Regions from separate parts of the Pragia fontium genome, predicted to be linked through region 4. Evidence: predicted binding sites of a transcription regulator. Region 4 holds the regulator's gene; each other region holds the start of a gene.
What was found. Region 4 encodes PurR, which represses purine synthesis genes. Its sites were predicted from a motif close to CANGCAAACGTTTGCNTG; they were not measured.
Positions count from the first base shown of each region.

Region 1: the regulator PurR is predicted to act here: its motif matches at 2,324-2,341, upstream of EL341_RS17305 (NCS2 family permease).
Region 2: the regulator PurR is predicted to act here: its motif matches at 3,531-3,548, upstream of EL341_RS14880 (NCS2 family permease).
Region 3: the regulator PurR is predicted to act here: its motif matches at 2,508-2,525, upstream of glyA (serine hydroxymethyltransferase).

Region 1 covers NZ_LR134531.1:3,991,444-3,997,507, reverse strand. The annotation lists gene EL341_RS17310 (hypothetical protein) at 1-847, shown strand, start outside; gene EL341_RS17305 (NCS2 family permease) at 933-2,267, opposite strand; gene yieH (6-phosphogluconate phosphatase) at 2,663-3,331, shown strand; gene EL341_RS17295 (autotransporter outer membrane beta-barrel domain-containing protein) at 3,447-6,064, opposite strand, start outside.
Region 2 covers NZ_LR134531.1:3,437,390-3,443,453, forward strand. The annotation lists gene EL341_RS14875 (Na+/H+ antiporter) at 242-1,891, opposite strand; gene EL341_RS14880 (NCS2 family permease) at 2,121-3,488, opposite strand; gene EL341_RS14885 (hypothetical protein) at 3,670-3,996, opposite strand; gene EL341_RS14890 (K(+)-transporting ATPase subunit F) at 4,556-4,645, shown strand; gene kdpA (potassium-transporting ATPase subunit KdpA) at 4,645-6,064, shown strand, end outside.
Region 3 covers NZ_LR134531.1:2,997,514-3,003,577, reverse strand. The annotation lists gene EL341_RS13055 (NAD+ synthase) at 1-1,139, shown strand, start outside; gene glnB (nitrogen regulatory protein P-II) at 1,152-1,490, shown strand; gene EL341_RS13045 (DUF2058 domain-containing protein) at 1,731-2,270, opposite strand; gene glyA (serine hydroxymethyltransferase) at 2,635-3,888, shown strand; gene EL341_RS13035 (rhodanese-like domain-containing protein) at 4,041-4,415, shown strand; gene EL341_RS13030 (DUF1007 family protein) at 4,436-5,071, shown strand; gene EL341_RS13025 (nickel/cobalt transporter) at 5,083-6,064, shown strand, end outside.
Region 4 covers NZ_LR134531.1:1,707,815-1,713,878, forward strand. The annotation lists gene prc (carboxy terminal-processing peptidase) at 1-561, shown strand, start outside; gene htpX (protease HtpX) at 792-1,664, shown strand; gene EL341_RS07485 (hypothetical protein) at 1,745-2,230, opposite strand; gene purR (HTH-type transcriptional repressor PurR) at 2,490-3,506, opposite strand; gene cydH (cytochrome bd-I oxidase subunit CydH) at 3,806-3,895, shown strand; gene EL341_RS07500 (YniB family protein) at 4,071-4,616, shown strand; gene EL341_RS07505 (fructosamine kinase family protein) at 4,821-5,693, shown strand; gene EL341_RS07510 (DUF2071 domain-containing protein) at 5,767-6,064, shown strand, end outside.

The sequences.
Region 1 (6,064 bases), 1.8 Mb from region 4:
GCAGAACGAAGAACCAGCAGCCACAGCGCCAACAGGCGGTGGGTGTATAAAGAAACTTATTTGGATGGGTATTATTGTAGCCGCTATTTGTTGGTTTTTCGCTCCAGATGAAACACCACTATGCGATGATGAAGAGATTCAGCAGCAAGTCACTCAGGGCTTTGCCGCCACTTACTCTGATACACCAACAGCAGCCCGCAATCAAAACGAAAACCGCCTCATTGCGGCACCGATTAACTATAGCTTCTCTTCATTAACGTCGGCTGAGCAAACCAGTTTTAATGATGATTCACTTATCCGCAGCTGTAAAGCAACGGTAATCTATAGAGCCGATAGAAACCGGGACATTGCTGCGGATATCATTGGTGAAGTGACCTATCAAATCCAACCGACGGATGACGGAGAGTTTTCCACCCGCATCAATAACGGTAAAAATGAGATTGCTCAAAAAGTAAAAGAGCAAAACGCTCGCTATTATGCGTTAAATCAGCAGGAAACCGGCCTCAAGAAAGCCTTTATAACCGGAGTAGAGCAATTAGATAAAATACTTATCGAAAGGTCTCCATCATTTAGCCCACTGACTCCAAGAATCTCTGGTATAAACATTAACGACGAATGCCAACAAGTGAAGGATACACACTATACATGCCCAGTAACGTTTCACTTGTCATACGGCAGAAATCCTCGTAACTATAAAGCCAGCGGGATCAAAATTGACATGAATATGCCGGTGATTAAACAAGAAGATGGCAGTTGGCAGCCGCACGATTCATTCGTCGTTCAATTTACCCGACCCTATATGTTAGCCATAAAAAACGCGTTGATTAATCCACCAACGGTTGACTAATCTCCTGCTACAACGTAAAGCCCCATGTTATTCCTAACATGGGCTTTTATTATATTAAGCTTTCATTAAATCCCATCAGAGGGGATTAATGATCGATAAAGACAATTTTAATTAAGAACAGTAGTGCAACAATCAGTACGCAAGGGCTGATTTCTCTCCAACGACCTGCTCCAGCTTTCATTACACAATAAGAAATAAAGCCAAGAGCGATACCCTCGGTAATAGAGAAGGTAAACGGCATCATTACCGCAGTGATAAACGCTGGCGTAGCTTCCGTCAGATCGTTCCATTTTACCCGCGACAGGCTGGAGGTCATCAACACACCAACATAAATCAGCGCACCGGCCACCGCATAAGGTTGAACCATCTTAGCTAATGGTGACAAAAAGATAACCAGCAGGAATAACAGGCCGACAACTACTGCCGTTAAACCGGTTCTACCACCAACGGAAACACCGGAGGAGCTTTCGATATAGGTAGAGATTGAAGACGTACCTAAATAAGCACCGGCAGTCGAGGTGATACTGTCGACCAACAATGCCTGTTTCATCCGAGGGAATTTACCGTTTTCATCCGCCAAGCCGGCTTTATCCGTTACTGCAATTAAGGTACCGGATGAGTCAAACAGGTTGATCAACATAAAGGAGAAAATAATGCCGGCCAAACCGATATCCAATGCGCCTTTTACATCTACCTGACCAACAATGCTGGCGATACTTGGTGGTGCAGAAAATACGCCCTGATAGGTAACATCACCAACGATAAGACCAATACTGGTGGTGACAATGATAGAAATCAGTACCGCCGCATGAATATTTTTAGCCGCTAACACCGCAATGATAAAGAAGCCTAAAACGCCTAACGCTACATTCAGTGAAGTCAGGTTACCAATAGCTACAAGCGTATCCGGGTTAGGGACAATAATACCGGCGTTCTTCAGGCCCATCATACCGATAAACAGACCGATACCGCTGGTTATCCCCACTCGCAGGCTAATCGGAATACTGGATATCATCCAGTAACGAACGCGGAACAGCGTTAACAGTAAGAAACCAACGGAGCCCCAGAAGATCGCTCCCATCGCCACCTGCCACGGATGCCCCATCGCACCGACCACCACAAAGGCAAAGAAGGCATTCAGCCCCATAGCCGGAGCCAGCGCCACCGGCAAATTCGCCAGCACGCCCATAAAAATGCTACCAAACGCCGCCACCAAACAAGTGGTCACAAACACAGCTTCGGTATCCATTCCTGCTACCCCTAAAATCTGCGGGTTAACAAAAACGATATAAACCATGGTTAAAAAGGTGGTAAAACCAGCGACTATCTCGGTTCGTACCGTCGTGCCATGTTGGTTCAGTTGAAACACGCGCTCAAGTAGACCCTGCCCATTAGCAGGACCAGAAACGGGGTTGTTCATTTTGATGTCCGGAAAAAAGATGAATAATAAAAACTAAGCCGCTACATATACCAAAATACGCAAACGATTACATGGTTTATTTCAGTTTTTATTGTGAAGTTTGAATTTTCGCCAGAATAGCCATCAAGTTAACGAATCAGACTTAGCCTTTCATCTCGCAGAACAACGCCGCCGCATAATACCTTCCAACAATCTCCACTGAAAATATTGTGACCAGAGATAGGCAAAAATACAGGACACAAATAATAACATCAGTGAACTATCGTTCATTACCTTGATTAAAGCTAAACAATGATCGTCAACAAAACCAACATCTGCTGTTTTTTGAAACACTATTTTAGTATGGTTATTACCATGTGGTATGAACCATGCCGATCACCGTAAAGGAATGAATTATGCAACCGGTTGAATGTGTGCTGTTTGACAGCGACGGCACTCTGGTCGACAGCGAGATTTTATGTTGTGAATCTTTCTCTAACGTTTTTATGAGTTATGGGATTCCACTCTCTACTGAAGAGTGTATTAAACGGTTTAAGGGAACCAATCTGTACAAGGTTTTTGCCGAGGTCAGAGCAACCTACGGTCTCGATCAGCCTGATGATAAGCTGGAAAAAGAGTACCGTCAGGATATGGCGCGTCTGTTTGAGCTCAGCCTGAAACCAATTGAAGGTATCAGACCGCTGCTGGAAGGTATTACCGTGCCAATGGCGGTAGTATCCAACGGCCCCGTGAGTAAAATGCAGCATTCGCTAGGATTAACCAAGCTAATCGATTTCTTCGGCGATCGCCTGTATAGCGCCTTTGATATTCAGCGTTGGAAGCCAGATCCTGCCCTGTTGCAGTTCGCCAGCGATAAACTGTCGGTTCCTCTGGAAAGATGTATTCTGGTTGAAGACTCCGTCGCCGGTGCTCATGCCGGCATTGCAGCCGGTATTCCGGTGTTTTATTACTGCGCCGACCGACACAACCAACCCATCGATCATCCACTGGTCACGACGTTCCATAGCATGGAACAGCTTCCCGCGTTGTGGAAAGCGAGGGGCTGGGAGATTTATCAGTCTTAAAATAAAGGCACAAGATAATAAAAACAATTAATCCACGAAATATATAACCCCGGAAAGATATCATCTGCCCGGGGTCATCACTTATCATGAATGTTATTCGTTCTTGGCTAAGCGTTTAAAAAGCGTAATTAATCCTGAAAAGCCCACCAATACCTTCTCGTTTACCGGTATAACCGTTAACTTTAACATCCAGGGAAAGGTTTTGATCGGATATGGGTCTGGCCGTTATCCCGAAAAAGCCAATTCCCGTCCCGCCTTCCATATCTGGGGCATCAATATTGTAAACGCCGTATGTTGTCGATTTCGCCCGCCCGATAAACTCATTCTCATAGCCTAAACCCGACATCAACATCAGAGCGCTACTATACTGATGTTTAAATTCGGCATTCAACCTGACTCTATGTGAGTTAATGGCGCTAAAGTGGAACGGATCTCCAGCAACCGTGACATCCCGACTACTAATTCTTGAGAACAGATATTTTATAGACAGATCCAAGCTATTACGTTTACTTATCGACATCATATAGCCTTCAGCTATATGTCCCGCTAAATAGTTCGATTTAATATTGTAGTGCGCAAACTGACCTGTCGCACGATTGACAATATCTTTGGTACTAAACTCAGTCTGAGTTCTCCCTATCCGAGCGCTTCCCTCTAAATAAGCACCTTTAGGTAAGTCATATCGAGCTAAAAGGCCAATGCCATAATACTTACTGGAACCATCAGCGTGCACATTATCGGCATTATCAAAACGGGTATAACTGTCATAACGACCCCAGCCTCCCTCAATAAATGCTGCGGTAGTCACACCATCATCGGTGGTATAGCTTAATCCACTGCTTAAAAGATATTCATTCGCTTTGATATTCGAACCAACGTTATAACGAAGATGATTGCCAGAAGCGATCACAAAAGGAACCTTTCCCCAAGCACCTTTATTCTGCTCACGGATTGTACGATAGGTATCATAAGCTACGATATCTCCACCGCGATTAACCAGAGTAGAGCTATAAAGATAGGCCATCGGCAACGCTTTAAGCTGTGGGTTTACCGTCGCTGCCGAGTCATCCTCCGGCTTTGAAGGTAGAGCACCCGAATTTTCATCTGAGCCATTATCTGGATCACCCAAAATAGTGGCTTTCACCTCTTTATTTGAATCATCCACCCACGTGTGGACATCATACAGCAGGGAAATACCCTGTTGAGCAACACCAGTAGAATCAATACCTTGCCCCTTACCCGTAAAGTCGTTCATTGCTTTCATCAGAACAAACTCATCACCGGCCTTTAAAACCTTACCTGAATGGATGCCAACCACTGTTGCCTTCGACGGCGTTGTCGTTCCATCACTGATATTAGCAAGGTTAGCTCCTAAACTAATATTATTAGCCGTAATCAGGGCTTCCGGTTGGTTAGCAAGGGAAGGTAATAAGGTAAAGTTGTAATGTTCAAAGTTGCCAAGGTTATTAACCTTAACTGGCTGGGCCGAGAAGTTCAGAGTATTGCCGGTAAACACATCATAATTTTGCGGAAAATAACCGGTGCTCTGCAAATATCCCCCATAAAGCGACGTAATAGTACCGCTGATTTGTGCCACATCACCAATATTAACCGTATTGTTTATGGCCTGTACCTGTGTATTAGTAGGATTAACGCCGTTGTGCCCGGCGGTATTATCAGCATTTATTGCAGTTCCCTGAGTCAGGTCAAATCTGACATAACCGCCATAAATCGACCCATTTGCCACAGTCCCATTTAACGTCACGGTATTGTTATTAGCCACAACTTTACTATTGGATACATCAATCTCCGCGCTTGACTCAGGCAATTTCTCCGCATTTGGAACAGCAGTCGTTGAGCCACTGATTGCTGTTCCCCCAACTGCGGTCAGCTCAGCGTAGCCACCATAAACACTCCCATCTTTCAGCAAACCATTTAATATCACAGAATTATTATTGGCCAAAATGGTGCTATTGGAGGCTTCAATATTCGCCTCTCCATACAGAGAAGGCGTACTCGTAGTATCCACAGGAGTCGTCGCATTTCCACCTTCGGCTTTTCCCGCAGCAACAACCAACCCAGCATAACCACCATAAACGCCGCCTTGCGCAGAAGCTTGTTGTGACAATTCAACAACATTACTGTTAGCCTCTATAGTGACAAAATCGGCATTAACACCAGCACTTGCCTCTGCCGAAATGCTAGACATAGTAGAAACAACATTAACGTTCCCACCCCCAGCATTACCTGCCCGTGCAACAAGACTGGCCTTACCGCCATAAACTTTACCACCCGTTGACGACATCTCGACAACGTTATTACTGGCCTTTATTTCTGTCTCTCCAGTTCTCAGACTGGTTATAGCGGAAGCACTTACAAGGGGAAAATAACTATCGGTAGTCGAAGCATTCCCGCCCATCGCGTCACCTGACTGAACAAACTGACTCGCCTGCCCACCATAGATATCACCGTTAACAACGGAATACGGCCCGATATTAATCGTATTATTGCTGGCCTCTAATAAATTGGAACTGCTAAAGATAGCAGACCAAGAGTTAGTATCAGGGGCAAGGGCACCAACATGACCACTCGTTGCTTTACCAGATTGGGCAACATAACTAGCCTGGCCACCATACACATCACCACTAACAGAAACCAGCTGTGCAATGTTAACAGCATTACCGTTAACCCTTACCTTATCTCCCCAAGCCTGAATAGCGGTATAACCACCGG
Region 2 (6,064 bases), 1.7 Mb from region 4:
TGAAATATATAAATTAGTCCTTAAATAATAAATAACCCTATAGAAACACAGCAAATAGCAAACCAAACCCGGCAAATAAATAAGCCAAATTAAAATAATATTTATAAATAAATTAATATTACTTAGATTAATTTAAATGCAGCCTAATAAAAAATAAGTTCCGCAAATAACAATAAATGTAATATATATATCTTATTCAATAAAAAGGTTCCGCTTTTCAGGGAACCTTTGTTAAGAACAATTAATGACTTTTATCTATCAATAACGTTTCCATCAAGTCCAGGTCATACAGCACTTTCTGTAGGGTTTCATTACTGATTTTTCGCGTCGCCCTCAAGTGATATAGCTCACCCCGTTCAGCCCTTAAAGCAGTTAACCGGAAACGCCGTTCAAGATGCTCATCTTCCAATGCTCTGGCTCGTTCATCATTAATATAGGTACGCTTGCGCAATGTACCGATAATGCGCGAACTAACCTCGGTAAGGAGCTGAGGGTCGACATTCTCTTCACTGCTGGCTTCAATGCGATCACGTAGCTTCTCCAAGCTAACGATGCCCACTTCTGCCATAGATGCCCAGGCAACGCGCATCTCTTCATCCAGCGTTGCCCTGTCAGAAATAACCAATCCTCTCAACAAGAGAGGTAAGATGATAACCCCCATGATCAAAGAGAATAAAATAACGCCGGTTGCCAAAAACACTAACTGATAACGGCTGGGAAAAGGTAATCCACTACTCAACAACAATGGAATAGACAGCACACCCGCCAGCGTTATCGCACCACGCACCCCAGCGAAAGTAGCAATAAACATACCGCGTACCGTATAGGTGCCAAACAACAGAGGGTGTTTCTTCAAGAAGCGATTGCTAAAGGTTTTCATCAACCAAATCCAGCCAAAACGCATAAACATCAAGGCAAAATAGATCCAGACGATATCAAGAAACAGATACTGAATCTCAACGGTAGGATCGCTTTCCGCCTGAAGAATCGAAGCAGAAATAATATCCGGCAGTTGCAGCCCCAACATAATAAACACCATACCGTTAAACACGAACTCCAGCATCGACCAGACGCTGTTTGCTCGTAATCTCATGGTTAATGGCGCATTGCGAATAACCCCGGACTGGCTAATGGTCATACCGGCAGCAACCGCGGCTAAGATGCCGGAAACCCCTAAATGTTCGGCGATCAGATAAGAGGCAAAAGGTAACAGCATCATCAACACAATTTGCGTCGCCGGATCATCACCACTCCAACGGCTAAATGCGCGCAATGATTTACTGTATAACCAGGTCACCACAATACCGGACAATACGCCCCCCACAGCGACGATAAGGAAATCGATAGAGGCCCCATAAACGGTAAACTCCATGGTTCCCATGGCTACCGCCACCGCCAGCTTAAGAGAAACCAGACCGGAAGCATCATTCATCAACGCCTCCCCTTCCAGCACCCCCATAATGGACTTAGGTATTTTGCCTTCGCCAACGATCCCACCCAGTGCCACGGCATCGGTAGGCGACAGCACCGCAGCCAGTGCAAAAGCGGCAACCAAAGGAATACTCGGGATAATCAGATGAATCAGATAACCAACCCCAACTATGGTGAGTACCACTAACACCAGCGCCAGACCTAATATCTCACGACCATGATGTAAAAATTCGCGCAGTGGCGTTCGCCAACCATCGGCAAACAGCAGTGGCGGAATAAACAGCACCAAAAACAGTTCAGGATCAAAGTTAACGTGTAGTCCAAATGTTGGCCAAGCCAACAGGGCTCCACAGGCAATTTGCATCAACGGTAGGGGAATCTGGAAAGGTAACATTCGGGTAACTACCCCCGAAAGTGAAACCACTAAGATTAAAATAAGAATGGTAAAAAATATTTCCATAGATTCATCAGACTCCTCATGATGCAGGGCAAAAGCGGCCTCGGCCGCCGAATCACGTGCAACTATAAAATAGCATCATCCGTTTTTTAGCTAAAACTAAAAAGTGCCTTTTAATACACATTCTTGAAACCAATAGAAAACCAAGAAAATAAGGGAGGGAGGAAGGGATAGGCTTCTGACCTTACGGTTAACACCATAAGGCCAGAAAAGAGATATTCAACGGAACGACTTAAATAGCCCAGCCACCGACATAGAAAGTAACCAGTGCTACTGCAATCAGAACGACGCTAATATTCAGCTTACGCCATTCACCAGAGCAAATACGCCCAATAACCAACGAGGCAAAACCCAGCATGATGCCGGTCACGATATTACCGGTTAACACAATGAATACCGCGCAGATCAGACCCGACATGGCATCAACAAAATCATCAAAATCCAGACGCGATACGTTACTCAACATCAGCAAACCAACATACATCAGGGCTGGAGCGGTCGCATAAGCAGGAACCAAACCGGCTAACGGTGAGAAAAACAGCAGCAGCAGGAATAACACCCCCACAACCAGCGCAGTCAAACCGGTACGTCCACCAGCGGCAGTTCCCGCCGCAGACTCAATATACACCGCCGCCGGCGATGCCCCGACCAAACCGGAGACCATACTGCTAACGGAGTCAGTGGTTAGCGCACGACCACCGTTAATAATCTGGCCTTCTTTATCCAGTAAGTTAGCCTGCCCGGCAACAGCACGAATTGTACCGGTTGCGTCAAACACCGCCGTCATAACCAGGGCCAAAATGCTAGGCAGCACCGCCAGTTGAAGCGCCCCCATAATATCCAAACTGAAGATCAACGAGGTACCATCTTTTGCCACCAGCGTTGGCATTGAACTCATGCCGGTATAGGTAACCTGCGGATCGAAAATTAAGCCGAGCGCTGATATCGCCACAATCACCAGCAAAATTCCGCCGGGAACTTTTAGCTTTTCCAAACCAATGATCATTGCCAAACCGATAAAGGCTATCATCACGGGAAACGAGGTAAAGTCACCAAACTGAACCGGTAAACCCGCTCCCGGATTTTTCACCACCGCGCCAATACCGCTGGTGGCAATCATCAGCAAAAATAGCCCAATACCAATACCGGTACCGTGTGCAATACCAATCGGAATATTACGCAGTATCCATGCCCGAATGCCGGTAGCCGAAATCAGGGTAAACAGTGCACCCATAACGAATACCGCGCCCAGCACCACCGGAATACTCAGCCCCTGTCCCAAGACCAGACTAAATGCCGTAAACGCCGTTAATGAAATGGCACAGCCCACCGCCATAGGCAGGTTTGCCCATAGCCCCATGGCAATAGAACCCAGACCAGCCACAATACAGGTGGCAACGAATACGGTTTCGACCGGGAATCCAGCCTGACCCAGCAAACTCGGCACAACAACAATGGAATACACCATTGCCAGAAAAGTGGTTAATCCAGCCAGAATTTCCTGCCGTACGCTACTGCCACGGGCAGAGATTTTGAAATAGCGATCTAACGTTCCATTCTGACCGGTAGCATTTATATTCCGATCGTTTGCATTCGACATTAATGATGTCCTCAGAAGGGGGTAAGTTTGCTTCAGATTGATGAGGCAAACGATTATCTGAGCTTATACCCCTCGATTTCAACTGTTATCGTTAGATTTTAGTAGATTTCTATCAGAGAAGGAAAAATTGATGGCACGCAAGTCGGGGAAAATGACCAGCGTGCTCTTGATTCAAGCGATCTTAGTGCATCATCGAAACGCCGGCAAAAAACAGACATGCCAGCAACGGCAGCGCCAGCAGCAGCATCTCAAAAATTCGCATCACCGGATTAAACTCAACGCCTTGCGGCAAACGATACAGTGAAAGCGCGTTCAAAATTACGGCAAAAAAGGCGATTACACCGGCTAAAAAGACATCAACCAGCAATACGCTAAGCATCCAGCCTAAATCATCACTGCTCAGACCGGAGGCCATTAATTTCTGATGCTGTGACCATTGCCATGCATACAGGGCGACAGGAACCAACAGCGACAGTATGCCCAATCCCCAAGATATTCTTCTTAGCATCAACCTAACCTTTTATCAGAACAACAGAGTAGCTATCAGTATGAAACAAAAATCGAAACCTCATATGACGTTGTATCAAATTATCTTTCAATATTGAAACCGGCATACAGTGAGCCTGGTTACTATATCAACTCTTGATAGGGGGTAAATACCTAATAACGGTGTTGATGGTGTTTGCACCTAGTGTACGACCTAAACTATCCCGCGGGCTCAAAACACGCTAAATAAAATATATTTTCCAGTCAACTTATCGCAAAGACTATTTTGATATAATGTCAAAACTATTAATTAATAATCAGTTAAATTAAAAAGATAATTATCTGAAATTAATCCCCCTTATCAAAACAAATAATAAAATAATTTATTTTTTGAAATAGGAATAACGGCAAGATAAATATCTCATCAATAGCAATGCAGATATCATTTTAAATGACCGACTTTCAACCTGATCCTCACGATTTTTATACTTTTTTTACACCTTTCAGCCCTCTTTTATCAACATTTTTGCATTAACCCTTCTAATATTGATATATCTAAAAATAACCTTCAGGAAAAAGCTATGAGTATCAGCATCATTCTCGGTGTGTTATTCGTTATCCTGTTATTGGGGTATTTAGTTTATGCCCTGTTTAATGCGGAGGATTTCTAATGACCGCCACGTTGTTTATCACCATTGCCGTTTTTCTGGCGGTGTTGTTTATTCTGTCGTTACCATTAAGTCGGTTACTGGTGCAGTTAATTGACGGTGAACCGGCGCGCAGCCTGATGCAAATGGAAAAAAGGCTCTGGCGTTGTAGCGCCGTTAAGCCTAGGGAGATGAACAAATATCAGTATGGGCTAGCGATTATCATCTTTAACCTGTGCGGATTAGTGTTGCTATTTACCCTGCTAATGACTCAGGCTTGGCTACCTTTAAACCCGGAACATATGCCAAATATGTCTTGGGATCTGGCGCTCAATACCGCCGTTAGCTTTGTCACCAATACTAACTGGCAAGCCTATAGCGGTGAAACAACCCTAAGCTACTTTAGCCAAATGGTTGGATTAACGGTACAGAACTTCCTGTCTGCTGCGACCGGCATCGCGGTGGTGTTCGCCTTTATCCGGGCGTTCAGTCGTCATTCTTCCCAAACCATCGGTAACGCCTGGGTAGACCTCACCCGCATTACCCTTTATATCCTGCTGCCGCTGGCGCTGGTACTGGCACTGTTTTTTGTCAGTCAGGGCGTGCTGCAAAACGTAAGTCCTTATATTCATCTGACCTCACTGGAAGGTGCACAACAAGTGCTGCCGATGGGGCCTGTAGCGTCTCAGGAAGCGATTAAACTGCTAGGAACCAACGGCGGTGGCTTCTTTGGCGCCAACTCATCCCATCCGTTCGAAAACCCAACCGCACTCAGTAATATGGTGCAAATGCTCGCCATCTTCCTTATCCCTTGTGCGCTCTGCATGGCCTTTGGTAGAGCCGTCGGCGATAGTCGTCAGGGCAACGCGTTGTTATGGGCGATGGTGCTGATCTTTATTGTTGCGGTGATTGTCGTTATCTATGCCGAACTCAACGGACCTGACTTTCTGACTCAGCTTAGCCTGAACGGCCATAGCAATATGGAAGGTAAAGAGAGTCGCTTTGGCATTATCGCCTCTTCACTGTATGCCGTAGTGACAACGGCGGCTTCCTGCGGTGCGGTTAACGCCATGCATGATTCCTTCACCGCGTTAGGTGGCATGGTGCCAATGTGGTTAATGCAGATTGGCGAAGTGGTGTTTGGCGGCGTTGGCTCCGGCCTTTACGGTATGTTGCTGTTTGTTTTACTAACGGTATTTATTGCCGGACAGATGATTGGCCGTAGTCCTGAATATCTGGGCAAAAAAATCGAAGTGTATGAAATCAAAATGACCGCGTTAGCCATTCTGGTCACGCCGACATTGGTACTGCTAGGCACGGCTTTGGCTATTAGCACCGATGCAGGCAGAAGCGGCATTCTCAACCCCGGCGCCCACGGTTTTTCTGAAGTGCTGTATGCCTTCTCATCCGCTGCAAATAACAACGGTAGCGCATTCGCTGGCT
Region 3 (6,064 bases), 1.3 Mb from region 4:
AAGCGGCTAACGTCGATATGATTCTGTCGATTAATGCCTCACCGTATAACCGTGAAAAGCCTTATATTCGTAATCAACTGTTATCAGAACATTGCCATCGTACCCATTTACCTCTGGTGTATCTCAATCAGATTGGTGGGCAGGATGAGTTGATCTTTGATGGTTGTTCCAAAGTATTCGATGCAACGGGCAACATGACGCATAAGCTGGCTGCTTTTAGTGAGCAAACGCAGCAGGTTAAGTTTACCGACGATAAAATCGAAGCGATGGCGTTGCCAGAGCAACGTTCAGATCTTTCCTTAATCTATGATGCTTTAGTGTTAGCTGTACGAGATTATGTCAGCAAAAATGGTTTTAAAGGCGCTATTCTTGGGCTCTCTGGCGGTATTGATTCAGCACTGACGTTAGCTATTGCGGTTGATGCTTTAGGCAAAGATAAAGTTCAGGCGGTGATGATGCCATTCCGCTACACCGCGGAAATCAGTATCGAAGATGCGCGGGAAGAAGCGGAGATATTAGGCGTTGAGTTTGACGTAGTCTCTATTGAACCTATTTTTGATGCCTTTATGGCGCAGCTAGCGCCGATGTTTACTAATACCAAACGAGATACCACTGAAGAGAATCTACAGGCGCGCTGTCGCGGTGTGATTCTGATGGGGTTATCGAATAAACGCGGCAGTCTGGTATTAACCACCGGTAACAAAAGTGAAATTGCCGTAGGGTATTCGACGCTCTATGGTGATATGGCGGGTGGGTTTGATGTTTTAAAAGATGTACCAAAAACGCTCGTGTTTAAACTGTCGTCATATCGTAATACTCGTTCGTACGTTATTCCTCAGCGAGTGATTGACCGCCCACCTTCAGCTGAGCTGGCACCGGATCAGAAAGATGAAGACAGCCTGCCGCCATATCCGGTTTTGGATAAGATCCTTGACGGTTATGTTGAGCATGATATGTCTGTTGAGCAACTGGTGGCTGAAGGTTTTGATGAAGCGATTGTTCGTAAGGTTATCCGCTTGGTTGATATTAACGAATATAAGCGTCGGCAGTCTCCGGTAGGTCCGCGGATCACTGCTCGGAACTTTGGTAAGGATCGGCGCTATCCGATCACATCTGGCTTTGGCCGTAAAAATTGGTAAGGGTTAACGTTTATGAAAAAAATTGATGCGATCATTAAGCCGTTTAAACTGGATGATGTCCGTGAAGCGTTAGCCGAAGTCGGTATTACCGGCATGACGGTGACTGAAGTCAAAGGTTTTGGCCGTCAGAAAGGCCATACCGAACTGTATCGCGGTGCAGAGTATATGGTCGACTTCCTGCCAAAGGTGAAAATCGAGATCGTGGTAGCGGATGATATTGTGGATACCTGCGTAGAAACGATCATGAATACCGCCCAAACCGGCAAGATCGGTGACGGTAAGATTTTTGTCTTTGATGTGGCAAGAGTAGTGCGTATTCGTACCGGTGAGCAAGACGAAGGGGCGATTTAGGTTCTTTTGTTGATATTCCGGGGGTATTGGCATACCTCCGGAATAGATGATATTTACCTTTTCTTCTACGCTTTCTTTATCTCTGGTTTTAACGCTTTTTCGATGGCCTCTTTCAGCGCTCGGTACTCCAGGCTCAAATCAGCAAACATCTGTATGTTGGATGAACTCTAAAAGCGGATAGTACGTTTTACAGGGATACGGACAAAAAGCCCCCAAGGGGCTTTCTATACATAATCACCATTACCACATCAAATCATCAGGCACTTGAAAATCGGCATACGGATCTTCTTCATCCTGTTCTTCCTGACTAAGCGCACTATTTAATACAATACTGTTCGCATCTCGCTGCGCAATTTTATCCGCTACGCTCGCGGGGATAATGGCGTATGTACTCTCGCTACTGTTATCAATAACTAAACGTGCAATGGCGAGACGACCACTAATCAGCTGAGCTTGAGTAATCTTATCCACAGTTATTTTTTTAATTACATTATTATCTGTGAAGTTAAAACCAATATCGCCTTTTGAAATGTCGATTCTGTTCATTTCAATCAGCTGTTTCACCTGAGCTTTATATTCTTTAGATAAAGCCTCTTGTTTTTGTTGTTCGCTTAGCTGTTTATCACGCTCAAGCTGTGCTTTTTTATTTTCTTCCACAGCTTCTCTTGCCTCACGGGCTTGAACTCGTGATTTTTTAGCCGTTCTTTGAACTTTGGCCATTTTTTTGTTGGTTACTAATCCAGCTTTTAGCATCTGCTCTTGTAAGGTGAGTTTTGTCATCTTCGTTTCTAAACCAGTTGAATAATTTGTGGGATTATACCTGTAATTTTTGAGGCTGTACCAGATTGCAGGACTTATCACGGTGTGGTTTGAGTTTAGGGGCTACCGAAGTCATGCGGCATTTATTGACCGGACACAAATAGTAGCATCAAGTTATCAACGGATATTGTTATAACACCGCCAGAATTTCTGGCGGTGTTATAAAGGTAAAATGCCTATTTCATCTTTTTATAATGAATGGCAAACGTTTGCGTAAAAACCTTTATTTGGGTCTATTTAACAAGATGAAAACATATTACACTGAGGTCACGTTGTATTGAGTTTCACCTTATACCAGTTGATTAGCTTATTTCAGGAGATGCAGATGTTAAAGCGAGACATGAACATTGCCGATTATGACGCCGAACTGTGGCAGGCCATACAAAAAGAAGATGTTCGTCAGGAAGAGCATATTGAGTTGATTGCATCAGAGAACTATACCAGTCCACGTGTAATGCAGGCTCAAGGTACCCAATTAACTAATAAGTATGCAGAAGGGTATCCGGGTAAGCGTTATTATGGCGGCTGTGAGTATGTCGATATTGTTGAGCAGCTAGCCATTGACCGTGCTAAAGCGTTGTTTGGCGCCGATTATGCCAACGTACAACCTCATTCAGGTTCTCAGGCCAACTCTGCCGTTTATATGGCGTTATTAAATCCGGGCGATACTGTACTGGGAATGAATCTGGCTCACGGTGGTCACTTGACTCATGGCTCTCCAGTAAACTTCTCCGGTAAGTTATACAACATCGTGCCTTACGGTATTGATGAAAGCGGCCAAATTGATTATGAAGACTTAGCCCGTCAGGCTGAAACCCATAAACCAAAAATGATTATCGGTGGTTTCTCCGCCTATTCTGGCATCGTTGACTGGGCTAAAATGCGTGAGATTGCCGATCGTATCGGTGCGTATTTCTTTGTTGATATGGCCCACGTTGCTGGTTTAATCGCTGCTGGCGTTTATCCTAACCCGGTTCCTCATGCTCACGTCGTGACGACAACCACTCATAAAACTCTGGCTGGCCCTCGCGGTGGTTTGATTTTGGCAAGCGGTGGTGATGAAGAGCTGTATAAGAAGCTGAACTCAGCGGTATTCCCTGGTGGTCAGGGCGGTCCGTTAATGCACGTGATTGCAGCAAAAGCCGTAGCGTTAAAAGAGGCGATGGAGCCTGAGTTTAAATCCTACCAGCAGCAGGTTGCTAAGAATGCTAAAGCCATGGTAGAAGTCTTTAAATCTCGCGGATATAAGATTGTTTCCGGCGGCACTGACAACCACCTGATGCTATTGGATCTGGTTGATAAAGATATTACCGGTAAAGATGCGGATGCTGCACTGGGCCGTGCGAACATTACCGTGAACAAAAACAGCGTACCAAACGACCCGAGAAGCCCGTTTGTTACTTCCGGCGTACGTATTGGTACTCCAGCCGTCACCCGCCGTGGCTTTAAAGAAGCCGAAGTTCGCGAACTGGCAGGCTGGATTTGTGATGTGCTGGATAACATCAACGATGAAGCGACGATCGCCGGTGTGAAAGCGAAAGTACTGGATATTTGTAAGCGCTATCCGGTTTACGCGTAGTTTTTCAGTTGTTGTTAACAATAAACCACCGTCTGGTACGGTGGTTTATTGCATATTATGGTATGGCCTATATGCTTTAGGTTGCGAATTTCCCCTCGTTTAATTATGTTGAGGCGATTCACCATTCAGATACATCCAAATAGGAGGATAGTGTGAAGAAACATAATCCAGGCTTCGAACAACTGTGTGAAGCAGCCCGCAAGAATGTTCATGAAGTCAGTATCCAACAGGTTAAAGAGATGATGGATAATGGTTCCATTCCATTAGTCATTGATGTGCGTGAAGAGAGTGAGTTTGCCAAAGATCACCTGCCAGAGGCGAAGCACATAGGTCGGGGTGTTCTGGAAAGAGATATTGAAACCCATGTCCCGGATAAAAAAACGCCGATGGTATTATACTGTGGTGGTGGCTATCGCTCAGCGTTGGCGGCGGAAAGCATTCAGAAAATGGGTTATACCGCTGTACTTTCCATGGATGGCGGATACCGTTCCTGGAACGAAGCTAACTTTCCATTAGTTAAAAAATAATTTCTAGTAACCGAATTATCATGACGTTAACCTGCCGAACAATATTGATTGTTATGTGCCTGATAAGTCCATTGGCCGGGGCACATCCGCATAGTTTTATCGATCTGGATGCCAGTCTGGTGATTGAAAATAAGTCGCTGACAGGCATTAAAATGATCTGGGAAATGGATGAGCTAACCTCGGCTGAATTGCTGCTGGATGCTTCGATGGCAAAGGACAATCCCAACGTTTGGCAAAGTATGGCGGACGAACTGATAGAGAACACGCGTAATCAGCTCTATTTCACTGAAGTTCGCGCCAACGGTAGGTTGGTTGAATTTGCTGAAAAGACTAACAATTATTCTCTGCATCGGCACGGTAATAAAGCGGTGCTTACCTTTGTATTACCGATGGCTAAGCCCATTCCGCTGGCAAAAAATGCGGTTGTCATTTCAACCTATGAACAAAGTTACTATGTCGATATGCGTTACCCTTCCGAGAAATCAATTCATTTGCCAACCAATGTGGCTGAAATATGCAGCATCAAGTTAAATACCCCTAAACCCAGCTCATCTCTGCTGGACTATGCGCGTTCGTTAGATAAGAACAACTCACCGGGTGAGGATATGATGTTAGGCAGCAAGTTTGCGCAAACTATAACGTTAACATGCCAGTAATGGGGTCATTTATGCAGTCGGAAAAACGCGGGTGGCGCTATTTTTGGCCTTTCTATCTCAGCGTTGTGGTTTTACTACTGATTGCCGCAGTGGTTTATGTCAAATGGCCTGACTTCCTGTTGCAAAGCTCCGTTTGGCAAAAAGAGTTGCATCAGCAACTGGTTAATTTATTACAGCAGGTCAAACAACATCCGTTGGAAAGTGGCGGTATGTTGATGTTATTCAGCTTTATTTATGGCGTGTTGCATTCTGCCGGTCCGGGACACGGAAAAGTGATTATTGCGGCTTATTTGGCAACGCATCCTCTGAAGGTGAGAGCTAGCCTGATGCTGACGCTGGCGGCATCGTTGGTACAAGGGCTGGTGGCTATTTTGTTGGTCAGTTCAGTGTTATCCGTGTTTCAGCTTTCGACTCGTTCAATACACCAGAGTAGCTTTTGGATGGAGAAGGGAAGCTATCTGCTGATTGTGCTGGTCGGCATCATCTTATGTTATCGAGCGGTTAGAAAACTGCTGACGATAGTCAAAACCAGTCGGAAAAAGCCCACAATACAGATTAAGTCGTTAACGCCGTTGCCAGCCGATCATGTTCATAGCGACAGCTGTGGCTGTGGTCATCGGCATTTACCGACGGACAGTGAACTTTCCGCTTCCGGTAGTTGGAAAACCAATCTGGCGATTATTGTTTCTATCGGTATACGTCCCTGTTCTGGAGCAATACTGGTATTATTGTTTTCTAAAGTCATCGATATCTATAGCTGGGGTATGGTTGCTGCGATGGTGATGGCATTGGGAACTGCGACTACAATATCGCTGTTGGCTCTGTTTGTGCTTTCTGCCAGACGACTGGCAGAAAAGCTGCTTTCAGCGGCTAATTATCCTATTTGGAGTCGAGTAGGATTATCTTCCCTCTCGTTAATGGGGGGCGTGTTGTTGATTCTATTTGGTCTGATTCTCTACTATGCTGCGACACCGGCCGCTTCTGGCGGATTAC
Region 4 (6,064 bases):
CGTCCTGACTGGCCAGATTTGGGGTCTGTTCAATACACTATTCAGAAGTTTTATCGCATTAACGGTGGAAGTACTCAGCGTAAGGGTGTGACACCAGATATCGTTATGCCAACGGGTGTTGATCCAGTTGAAACTGGGGAAAGCTTTGAAGATAACGCTTTACCATGGGATAGTATTGATAAAGCCACGTATACGTTATTGGGTGATGAATCGCGCTATATTCCTACGCTGAAGAAAGAACATGATGAACGGATTGCTAAAGATCCGGAATTCCAGTTTATTATGCAGGATATTGCACGTTATAAAGCTAATAAGGATAAACGTAGCAGAATTTCGTTAAACTATGCCCAGCGCGAGAAAGAGAGCAATGAGGACGATGCCATTCGTCTGAAACGCATCAATGACCGTTTGACTCGCGAAGGTAAGAAGCCGCTGAAGACTTTAGAAGATCTACCGAAAGATTATAAAGAAGCCGATCCTTATCTGGATGAAACCGTATTGATTTCACTGGATTTGGCCACACAAGAAAAGAGTGATGCGGCAGCCGTTCAGAAAAAGTAATGGCTAAATAGATAGCAGAAAATAGGGCGCTTATTGAGCGCCTTATTTTTTTGCTACTGTTTATCATTGGCGCTTTAATAAGAAAGAATTGTGATTTTAATCACTCACCAATGTAAAGTTATGATCTATTTGTTATAGGACTGTTGTTTACCCTTGAATTTTGCAGATTAGCCCATAAGATCGGGATGGTAAGAAACAACATTTTATTTCTCTAAGGAAACTATCTTTTTATGATGCGTATAGCGTTATTTTTATTAACAAACCTCGCAGTTATGCTGGTTTTTGGTATTGTTCTGAGCCTAACGGGTATTCAGGGGCGTAGCGTGCAGGGCCTGATGATCATGGCAGGTCTGTTTGGTTTTGGTGGCGCATTCGTTTCTTTATTAATGTCAAAATGGATGGCATTACGTTCTGTTGGTGGTCAAGTGATTGAACAACCGGCCAATGACGTTGAGCGTTGGTTAGTTGAAACCGTTAGACGTCAGGCACAGCAGGCGGGTATTGCCATGCCACAGGTAGCAATCTATCACGCGCCTGATATTAACGCATTTGCCACTGGAGCAAGGCGCGATGCCTCACTGGTTGCGGTAAGTTCCGGGTTATTGCAGAACATGAGCCGTGATGAGGCGGAAGCGGTACTGGCCCATGAGATTAGCCACGTCGCAAATGGTGATATGGTGACGATGACGCTGGTACAGGGCGTAGTGAATACTTTCGTTATCTTTGCTTCTCGACTGATTGCGCAGGTAGCCGCCGGTTTTCTTAACCGTGACAATGAAAGTTCATCGGGTAATACCATGGTTTATTTTGTTGTCTCGATGGTATTGGAATTGGTGTTCGGTATTTTGGCCAGCATCATTACCATGTGGTTCTCTCGTCATCGCGAATTTAAAGCGGATGCTGGTTCAGCCAATTTAGTGGGTCGTGAGAAGATGATTGCAGCATTGCAACGTCTAAAAACCAGTTACGAACCGCAGGAAGAGTCAACCATGATGGCATTTTGTATTAACGGTAAGCCAAAGACATTTAGTGAGCTGTTTATGTCTCACCCTCCGTTAGATAAGCGCATTGAAGCATTACGCGCGGGTACTTATCTCAAGTAATAATCAAACCGCGTTAATTGATAATCGGGAGGCCTTAGGGCTTCCCGATTTTTTATGCCATTCAATTAGCAGATATATATTTATTCAAAAAGATAGGCATCATCATTACGGAATTCTAACTTAGGGTTACGCAGGGTATGATCTAACTCTAGTCGGTGTGCGCCTTTACTCTGGTAATCTGCAAAAATAATTACTTTACTGGCAGGGCGACCATAAAGTGGTATGTCTTTTATGGTGGTATGTGAATCTGCAACAATGTTAACCGGCCAGATAAATAGTTTTCCAGGATTTTGTTTTAGCCAGCGTTGTTTATCCGCGAACCATTGTGCAGACGTCAGGTTCTCTAACTGTTTTGTTAAATGATCACCGTTAACGGCAACAAAATCTACGTTAAGTGGGCGGCCTTCGTTGACCTTATCGGTCACGCTTAATTCAATGGAACGAAGTTGAACACGGGATGCGCTAAAGATTGGTAGATTAACGGAAGAGCAGGCCATCAGAGTCATACTTGCGGTGATGACCAGCAGGTTACGTAGCACATTACGATAGAGATAGAGTGATGTCATAGCTTCACCACTTGATAATGAGTGTAGCAAACGGGTTTATCGAGATTAGAGCCTTTATTGAAGAACAATAGATTCCGAATAAGACCAGTGTATCTCTTTAACTATAGGTAACCAATAGCGTTGAATCAATCAACTCATGTTTCCTTGACTACATTGATGATGGATTGGATTGTAATTTATTGATCTAAATGATTTTAAGTGAAGGAATACTGGAAGTAATACCCCACCATCAATGAATAGTGGGGTAAAGTAAAGCAGATTACTTGTTTAAATAAGGGCCGTCAGCGACAGAGTTACGCTCCACTAATTCAGGGTGTAGCTCAATTGAATGATAGGTTTCACGCTTATTGATGATTCTGTCTAACAACATATCTAGCGCCATTTCAGCCAGACTCTCTTTAGGTTGCTGAATAGTGGTTAACGGCGGATTGTAGTAACGGGTATTGCGAATATTATCATACCCGATCACCGATATATCGTCCGGCACTCTTAAACCCATTTCACCTGCTGCACAAAGTGCTCCCATGGCAATAACATCCCCACCACAAAATAGGGCAGTAGGACGTTGTTTGGTATTGAGGATTTTCATCATACCGTCATAGCCTTCTTGCGGCTGGAAGTCGGCTTCAATAATCCACTCATCAGGAATAGTGATCCCTGCCTCTTTGAGTGCATGCAGAAAACCTTTGTGGCGTTCACGCCCGGTGAATTCATTTAACTGACCGGTGATAGTAGCAATTTCCCGGTGACCGCGGTCAATCAGATAACGGGTTGCCAGATATCCCCCCTGGAAACCATTATCTTCAATGTTATCGGTAAAATCGCTGTGTTTGCCCCAGTCCATAACCATCATCGGAATATGCGGATATTCCTGTAGCAGACTCAATAGTGGGGGATGATACTCTGAACACATCACCAATAGTCCGTCGACGCGTTTTTGTGCCAGCATCGCCAGATAAGCCTGTTGTTTTTCTAAATCATTCTGGGTATTGCAAAGGATCAGCGTATAGCCTTTTTGATAGCATGCCGCTTCGACCGCCTGAATGACTTCAGCGTAATAGGGGGAACCGCTAGATGTGGCGAGTAGACCAATGGTTTTGGTGTTATTGACTTTTAGGCTACGGGCAACGGCGCTGGGTGAATAGCTTAATTCTTTTATCGCGGCCCAAACGGCGGCTTTGGTATCGTCAGCGACGAAACGTGTTTTATTAATAACGTGGGAGACGGTTGTCGTTGAGACGCCGGCATGTTTTGCCACATCTTTTATTGTTGCCATAAGACAGAGTTCTCCTAAACTTACACAGTATCCGTTACAGTGTAAGCAGATAAGTTAACGTTTGCTTTTTCTTTTGATAAACAAATTACACATTAAAAGCAAAACGGTATAGAATTTGTTATATATCACTGATTTTAACTTAAGTTGGTTGGTTCAGTGATAATAAGCGGTGAATTTTGGCGCATTTAATACAAATGTCAAAGAGATATCATGGAGATTCTGGCTGATATGGGTATTTTTTGTATGCAGACCAAAAACATCTGAGTGCTAGACAGTTTTTTGAGGAAGGAAAATAAGAGATGTCAGCTGAATTAAAATGGTCCCTGAGCACTGTTGTATTTGCATTAGCTGTTATTGTTACTTATAGCTTAATTGCTGTAACACACTAAAAATAATTAACTTTATGGCCTGATATCACGTCCAGAATGTTAGCTTGTGGGCTAATATCTATCGGCGCGTGTCCGGCCATTATGATTTTTTATTAAATTATGTTCCCTTCAGCGTGGAACATAATTTTTTTGTTATCAAATTGATGAAAAATCGGTGTTTCAACATGGAGGCAGAATGACTCACCATCAGGCCAGTGCGGTTGCGTTACTGAAACGTATTGCAGGGATTGTAATTTTTATACCAGCACTGATATCGACGGTTATTTCAGTATTAAAATATCTGATTGAACCGAAGACCAATATGCAGGAAATGACCGCAACCATTATGGATTTCCTGCAGGTTATTATTAAGATGGTTCGCCAGTACACCTCATTTTTTGAGTCATTCTGGGTGAGCTCACCGGTACCGGATATTAGTAATTGGTCATCAAGTAACAGTCTTTGGTTTATGGTGATCTTTCTGTTGATGTTTGTCGGCTTGGCTTTGAGTGCGTCCGGCATCCGTTTGTTTAAACGGATACATAACGTGCGTGAAGGCGTGACAGAAAGAGCCATTTTAGAGGCGATGAACGGCGATCAGGCTCGTTCCCGTGAAGAACTGCAAAAACTGATTTCGATACCGAATACCTCAATTTTTGCTCAGTTTGGTCTGTTATATGTTGCTCCGGTTTTTTGGGGTATTTTTATCTATATCATCCTGTACTTCATCAATCTGCTTTAATAATCCACCAATAGCTTCTACGCTTAATAGACATAGTCGGCATGCGCGCCGGCTATGTTGATAAATTCGTTAATATCAGCGCCAGCAAGATGCATATCGAAATTAAACGTCATGTTTAACCTAAAGCTGTGCATTGGATCGAAGTTTCTCTGGAATCAAACGGTTAACCTGAGAATATCTTGATCATAACCTTGGGGTGATGTCATGTGGCAATCCGTCAGTCGTTTATTGAGTGAACATTTGGGTGAAACTTATACAATTACTGAAAAGGAGGAGTTGTCTGGAGGAGATATTCATCGGGCACGTCGAGTCACTAACGGAAAAACCGACGTTTTTGTTAAGTACGATACCCGGGATCTTTTGCCCATCTTCACCGCTGAGTCCGATCAACTTAGTGCCTTAGCCAAGAGCGGAACCGTCCGCGTTCCGCAAGTTTATGGGGTAGGGTATGACCGGGATTACAGTTTTCTACTGCTTGAGTATCTTCCTTTAAAACCATTGGATGCCCATCATGCCTACTGTCTGGGGCAGCAATTGGCCAGATTACATCAGTGGAGCGATCAGCCGCAGTTTGGATTGGATTTTGACAGTGATTTAGCGACCACTCCCCAGCCGAATCGCTGGCAGCGCTACTGGAATGTGTTTTTTGCCGAACAACGTATCGGTTGGCAGCTTCAGTTAGCTAATGAAAAAGGGCTGCATTATGGTGATATTGAGCAGATTATTGCGATAGTTAGCCATCGTTTGAAAAGCCATCATCCACAACCATCATTACTTCACGGGGATCTGTGGCCAGCAAACTGTGGGGTTAGTGCCGCAGGGGCATTCATTTTTGACCCGGCTTGTTACTGGGGCGATCGTGAATGTGATTTGGCCATGTTACCGCTTTATCCTGATTTGCCAGCACAAATTTATGATGGCTATCAGAGTATTTGGCCGTTGCCCGCCAGCTTTATAGATCGACAGCCGTTATATCAACTCTACTATTTATTAAATCGGGCTAACCTGTTTGGTGGAGAATATATCGAAACGGCTCGGCAGGCGGTGGAGTGTTTGTTTGGTGATGAACTAAAATAGTTAATTATTGTGTCTGCCGGAGTGATATTCTGGCAGACATGGTTATTCAGCAGCACAGCTTTAGGGAGAGAGTGTGCAGGCGCCTCAATTATTTCGGGATTTTTTACATCCTCGGCCTCAGCCAGCGGGTATCGATGTTATATGTAGCCTGCAACATTTTTCAATTATTACCTATGCCATTACGCCCAATCGTTTTGAAGGGCTGATACCCGAGCGTTTTAAGTTAGATACGGTGGTGATTGACGGGCAAGAGAAAGGATTATTGTCCGTCGTTCCTTTTGTCGATATTGATTTTACTTCCGCCGTTTATCCATTCCCTAAATTTACTATGGGACAAACCAACTATCGTATTTATGTTGTTGATACGCTAA